One region of the Halobacillus sp. AWM4_238 genome, then DNA from elsewhere that is predicted to be linked to it. Evidence: riboswitches for the same ligand, from Rfam matches in the RefSeq annotation. Region 1 holds a riboswitch; the other holds the start of a gene.

The links. A riboswitch is a leader RNA that binds a small molecule or an ion and turns the genes downstream of it on or off. The one in region 1 is predicted to bind lysine.
Region 2: it holds a riboswitch for lysine, as region 1 does, so the genes downstream of both, dapA (4-hydroxy-tetrahydrodipicolinate synthase) here and ACXACN_RS10345 (Na+/H+ antiporter NhaC family protein) in region 1, are expected to answer to the same signal.

Annotation. Positions count from the first base shown of each region.
Region 1 is NZ_JBSWSY010000002.1:2,007,804-2,011,221, forward strand. Features, by position in the region: gene ACXACN_RS10345 (Na+/H+ antiporter NhaC family protein) at 69-1,628, opposite strand; lysine riboswitch at 1,764-1,947, opposite strand; gene yunB (sporulation protein YunB) at 2,002-2,772, opposite strand; gene ACXACN_RS10355 (bifunctional metallophosphatase/5'-nucleotidase) at 2,909-3,418, opposite strand, start outside.
Region 2 is NZ_JBSWSY010000002.1:2,890,897-2,894,314, reverse strand. Features, by position in the region: gene ACXACN_RS14350 (sigma factor-like helix-turn-helix DNA-binding protein) at 1-539, shown strand, start outside; gene clpP (ATP-dependent Clp endopeptidase proteolytic subunit ClpP) at 554-1,135, shown strand; gene dapA (4-hydroxy-tetrahydrodipicolinate synthase) at 1,163-2,059, opposite strand; lysine riboswitch at 2,184-2,362, opposite strand; gene ACXACN_RS14335 (MFS transporter) at 2,850-3,418, shown strand, end outside.

The DNA of each region.
Region 1 (3,418 bases):
TGCGCTTTCTCATCCCATAAATAAGATAAAAAAAGAGTATGGAACCATACAGGTTCCATACTCTTCTATTACTTCTCAGTGGGTTGGCTGTGATTGAACTTATGAATAATAAGAGCTGTTACTGCGACAATAATCAATGTCAGCAGTAGTGGCATCCAGACACCGCCAGTGAGACCTAAAATCACATAGCCGATCGAGGCAGCCACCGCCGCAATAATAGCATAGGGTAGCTGTGTGAGAACGTGATCGATATGGTTTGATCCCGCCCCTGTCGAGGAAAGAATCGTCGTATCCGATATTGGTGAACAGTGGTCACCAAACACAGACCCCGCGAGCACGGCTGAGAGTGCTGGTAAGATCATTGTAGGATCGGAAACGGCCGCGATTTCTCCTGCAATCGGAAGCATAATTCCGAATGTTCCCCAAGAGGTACCTGTTGATAATGCCATAAATCCTGACAACAAGAAGATAATCAAAGGCAGGTACGCAAGGTCAATCTCTGCTTGAGTGAACTGCTGGGCTAAATATTCCCCGGTTTGAAGCTGACCGATGATGTCACCAATCATCCAGGCAAACACCAGGATGTAAATCGCTGGTAACATAGCTTTCATGCCTTGTCCAAAGACTAGAGGAATGCCCGACTTCGGCTTCGGTTGGCTAATGTACAGAACAAGCGCAACCACAACAGAAACGACTCCACCTGTAAACAATGAGATATTTACATTAGTGTTGGCAAAAATGGAAAGAAGATTAACGCTGCCTTCCGTATTTTGCATTCCTGTAAAGACCATGGTTACAACCGTACCGATAACGAGAGCAACGATTGGCCATATCAAATGAGAGATCTTGCCATGGTTATGCTCTTTGAATTCATCATTCAAATCACCAGGAACATCCCCTCTTTCCGGGTTGTTTAATTCTCCTTTTTCAATGGCTCGCTTTTCATGAACTTTCATTGGACCAAAATCCAACCTTAAGTAAATGGTCAAGAACACAAGTAACAATGCTGCAAATACATACAGATTTGCCGGAATCATTAACACGAAAGCTTCGAAAGCCTGGTACTGTGTAATTTCATTGGCAGCTAGGATACTTCCAATTGTCCCAATAATATAAGCTCCCCAACTGGAAATCGGTGAAATGACAGTGATCGGAGCCGATGTAGAATCGATATAATACGCCAATTTTGCTCGGGATACTTTATACCGATCGGTTACAGGACGAGCCACTTGTCCTACGGCCAGCGCATTGAAGTAATCATCAATAAAAATGATGATTCCTAGGAGAGCCGGAACAAGCGTTGCACCTTTCCTTGTGCGAATGCGCTCGACTGCCCAACGTCCAAAGGCACGACTTCCTCCTGAAGCTGTCATGAAGGCGGTCGTAATTCCTAGTAAGAATAAAAATGATAACAAATAAATGTTGCCCATATTCAGTGCGCCTTCACTGACGAAAATGCTGGCGAAAATTGACCAGATTAACGCTAGTCCTCCGCCGATATCCATTTGTGTGAGCAGGAATGCTCCTACGATGATCCCGATTCCTAAAGATAGGATCACTTTCCTTGTCAGCAGAACAAGGATTAACATTAATACTGCTGGAATTAAAGAATAGATGGTTCCTTCCATGTTGTTTCCCCTCCGTAAATCTTGATGTAACGGGATTGGAAGGCTACTGCGGATAAAAATGAGGAATAAAAAAAGACAATGATAGAAAATAACCTACCATTGCCTTTGTAAGTGGCAATTTGATTATCCTCCATTTCGATCAGTAGCGCCCCATGCACCCAAAAGCATGCATGACAGTGTATCTCTTGTTCAGATATACACCAGCGTCCTATAGCATGACGAACTACAAAACACTTCGGCAAACAACCCCTTCCACCAATGATCGTCGCTTGTCTCGCTCCCATTGATTACTGATGGTGTTTGCACCTCTACCTCACCGATCTGATAAGGTCACGCATATTCAATTCTCAGCCATTTTAACAATACTAAGCATTTATTGCAAGGGGTCCATAGGATAAGAAAATGATGGATCGCCTTCTCCTCCCATACCTCCGTAGAAATTTGGGACTTTTCCAAGGATGGTAGCTTGATCAATCGGGATATTGTTGGTTACGACCGTCGTTTCTGTAGAAAACGGGATGACGATTCGTACATTCACTTCAAAATGAATCGTCAGTTCAAATAATGCCGCGTTAATCCCATACTCTGTCATCTTAATATCGACTTCAGATTGAACGTCTCCAATCACTCTTAATTGAACAGGAACTTTTGGACCAAGGTTGGCTAATAAGCTATTGTTTGTCGCTACACCAATAGGGAGTTCAATAAGTGTGGCTGGCTGTTCACCTAACTCTTCCTGCGTTCGATCAGGATCTATATTCGGCTCTAATGAAGTATCCTCCATAGGAAGCTCGCCAAGCTCCATCCTTTTTAAAAAGTTTTGAACGCGAATAGTCGTATCACGTAACGCGCGGTTCACCACTACAGAGTTCCATCCCATATAAACAATGTTTCCTTGATTATCCTTCTCCATATTCACGAGGTCATTAAATTGTAAATCTTCAGCGATTGTCTTGCTGACCGCTTCATTAATGGCATCCCTAGCCAGCTGCTGAGCTTTTGTTTCAGCAATTTCAACAAGCGCAGGAGTCACGCCTCGGTTAATAAACCAGAGGCTTAACGCTGTGAAAAGGGCGAAAAACAGCAGACTAAGCACAATCCTTTTTCCGATCGTGGAGCCAGTAGTCGCACTCTTTTTTGGCATAGAACAACCCTCCTCATCTATCTATATGAAAGAAAAGGAGGGTTTAAGCATCAACTTACCGATGTCAGATGACAATTTGCGATCATAATATTCAATTCTTTGGACAAATAGCTACCTGCAAAGGTAGCTCCAAGTATTAGGACTTAAGTGCTTCAGATAAAAGATCTCGCAATAATTCCGGCATAAAATATTTCTTTGTTTTGGCATAGGCAATTTCAGGAAAGAAACGGCCAAATGTGAAGGTATCGGCTGTAGCAAACTGATACGTCCGATCGTAATCAAGCGGCTCTCCAGACAAGGTGACACGCTTAACACGTTCTTCTCCATCATCATCCATTTCCAATTCTATGTCGATGCCTGCAAAAATCATCTTGCCGATCACTTCACCCCTGAAACCAAAACCTTTCAGCCTTATTTCTGTAAGTTCTTTCGTATGAGCAGCTCGGATCACTTCCATCAGCTCATCACCTTTCAATTCCACAAGACATGGATTCATCGGGTGGGGACAGATGCGATGAATATCCTCATACGTGATTTCTCCAGCGGATAAGTGATCAAGAAGCACACCTGCGTTTAACATCGCTATATCTGCCGACGTCCATAAACGTAATTGTTCAGTCAAACGGCTCATAAGCGGGGTGTTTTG
Region 2 (3,418 bases), 880 kb from region 1:
ATCTTGCCCAGGAGGCCGTTTCGAGGGCTCTTAAACACTATGATCCTGAGAAGGTCCGACCAGCTCTTCTTAAGAAAATCGCCTACCATGTTTGGGTGGACCAAAAGCGTATGGATAAAGAGGAAACCTTGATGAAAGTGGTATCGGAAGACATTGTAAACAAAGAAGAGGCTGTGGATGATACATTGGTTCAACTTCTGCTAGAAAATTTGACGGTGAAGCAGATGCTCACATTCGTATTGAAGGAAGCTTTTCAATATAAAATTGGAGAAATTGCAGAGCTGCTTCAAATGAAAGAAACAGGGGTCAAGGCGTTATTGAAGCGATCGCGGGATAATCTGCATAGATGTCGGGAATCGGGAAGGCTTCAGGTCATACGAACCCGATCAGAAGACGACCTTCTCTACCAAACGTTAATCAGAACGCTGACCATACAAGATCCAACGGTCCTAATTGAAAAAATTCCGCTTCTCCTCAAACCTGCTTCCAGAAGTCAGTATCCAGATTCACCTTTGAACGTCCTCTCTTTAGCAGTGTAAAGGAGGGAAATTTAATGAATACCATTCCGTATGTCATTGAACAGACGAGCAGAGGGGAGAGGTCCTATGACATCTACTCTCGACTTTTGAAGGACCGGATCGTGATGGTGAGTGAAGAAATCAACGATCATATGGCTAACAGCATTGTCGCCCAGCTCTTATACCTCGCAGCCGATGATCCCGATAAGGATATCTCCGTATATATCAACAGTCCAGGTGGATCGACAACTGCAGGGTTTTCGATTCTGGATACGATGCAGTACATTCAGCCTGAGGTACGAACGATCTGTACGGGGATGGCAGCATCTTTTGGAGCGATGCTTCTACTGGCGGGGACAAAAGGGAAGCGATTCGCCTTACCTAATAGTGAAATCATGATTCATCAGCCGCTTGGTGGCGCACGGGGTCAGGCGGCTGACATTGAAATATCGGCGAAACGCATCATTAAGTTAAGGCAGCACATCAATGAAATCATCGCAGAAAGAACTGGGCAGCCTGTCGAAAAGGTGGCCGAAGATACGGACCGTGATTATTTCATGAGTGCAGACGAGGCGAAAGAATATGGAATCATCGATGAGATTGTTCACAAAAAATGAAAAACCGCCCGGATTGGGCGGTTTTTCTTATGAAGCGGTAACGGCTTCTTTTGGCTGCACTTTTACAAGTTCGCTGAGCACATGCTTTTCTTCCTCTTCTGAGAGCGGCAGAAGGGGAAGACGGACTCCGCCAACCTCCACGCCTCTCGCACGAAGCGCCGCTTTCACAGGGGAAGGGCTTGGGGCAGAGAAGATGGCATGCATGACCGGAACAAGCTTTTGGTGAAGACGGGCGGCAAAAGCAAAATCGCCTTCGCGGAAGCTTTGAATCATCTGCTGCATTTCATTTCCGATGACATGAGAAGATACAGAGACGATTCCTGTACCTCCGATCGATACGAATGGAAGCGTATTGGAATCTTCACCACTATACACAGAAAAATCTGCGGACGTTTCACGAATGATTTCCGTCGCTGCATCAAGGTCTCCACTTGCCTCCTTGATGGAAACGATATTTTTAATTTGTGATAAGCGAATGACAGTCGCAGGCTCCATATTGACGACACTTCTGCCTGGAATGTTATAAAGCATCACAGGAAGTGAAGTGGATTTGGCAATCGTAGTGAAGTGCTGATAAAGACCTTCTTGTGTTGGCTTGTTGTAATAAGGGGTCACGAGCATGACGGCGTCAACTCCCGCCTCCTCAGCCTTTTCAGTCAATTGAATGGACGCTCTTGTGTTATTGGATCCGGTACCTGCAATGACAGGCACTCTTCTGTCAACGACTTCGACAACGAATTTAAAGAGGCTCACTTTTTCCTCTGTCGTCAATGTCGGTGATTCACCTGTTGTTCCTGCAATAACAAGGGCATCCGAACCGTTGGCAATCAAATGGTTGACTAACGTTCGCGTTGCTTCAAAATCGATGTTTTCTTCCCTGTCAAATGGGGTCACCATCGCTGTTAATACTTGGCCGAAATTCATAACCTCACACACCTTTGTTTAGAATTTTGTATACGTTCGAGGTTGTGAGGGCCCTACGGCAGTAAAAATAAAAACGGCAACAACGAGGGCGTCGCTGCTGCCGTAGAAACTTTTAGCCGTTCCTGCGTAAGATAGCCCTCCATATAGTTTCCTATATGACAGTCCTGTACTTGTTCAGCAGCAGAACCAGCAGCAGGGAGATGAGATCCCTTTCGCTTCGGCAATTTCCCCTTTCCACCTTCATCTCAGGAGCTCATTCTCCTCCGAAACGTGTACTCATGTCATTGCACCTCTATCCTTACTTCAAAATCAATTGAAATAAGAAAATATTTAGTTAGTGAAAGGGTATCAAAAAAATCTAAATCTTACAAGTAGAATGACAAGGGAACAAACGATTCGACAAAATTTCTTTGGTTCTTATCTTAAGCAATCTGGCAGGATTGTGGAAGACTTAGTTTCGAGACTTTTCGGGGATCGTTGCTGATTTGAGAGTAAGGGGTGGTTGGGAAGCCACTCGCTTTCCTGCGGGAAAAAAGTGCAGGGTGAGACCCCACAGGACGTAGTCCGAGGAGGCTCACTGCGCTCCCGCGGAAAGCGATTTATTCCCCGCAGCCCCTAGAACCTCACACAAACATTTTGAAGCTGGGTCTTCCGCAATCGGGAGCTTTTATGGAGGAGGTTTAAGAAATCAGTCTCGGGGCGGATGGGGAATCATTCTCTGGCACATCGTTGATGGCATGAAGGTTTTATACAATTGAATCAACCAATATAAAACGAAGGTGTGGTTCAGATGACAGTTAATGACATCGCATTGCAACAGTCAGAAACGGAAACGAGAGAGATTCCCTCCATATTCAAGAATCGAAATTTTTTACTTCTTTGGGGCGCGGCGCTTTTATCAAGTTTTGGCATCTCCTTTTTCCTTTTTTCCCAGAGCTGGTATGTCGTCAATGTCTTAGGTTTAGAAGCTTCGCTGGGCTTTTTGTATATTGCCGTCAGTATTCCACGTGTGCTTTTTATGATTATCAGTGGAACGGTCGCGGATCGCTTTGATAAGGCGAAGATTATGTTCTTGTCTGATTTTATTCGTGGAGTGCTGCTCATTGGTCTTGTCGTATGGTTTCTCTTCGGAGGAATCACGTTATGGACGTTTGTGACGTTCGCTTTTTTCTTCGGTATTCTGGATTCGTTTTTCTGGGCAGCGGAAAGTGCTGTCATTCCTTCGATTATTCATAAAGAAAATCTAACAAGAGGGAATTCGATCATTCAGATGACTAATCAGACATCATTTATCCTTGCTCCTATGCTTGCAGGAGTTCTCATTGCCTTTGGAAACTATGAAATTGTGTTTACTACAAC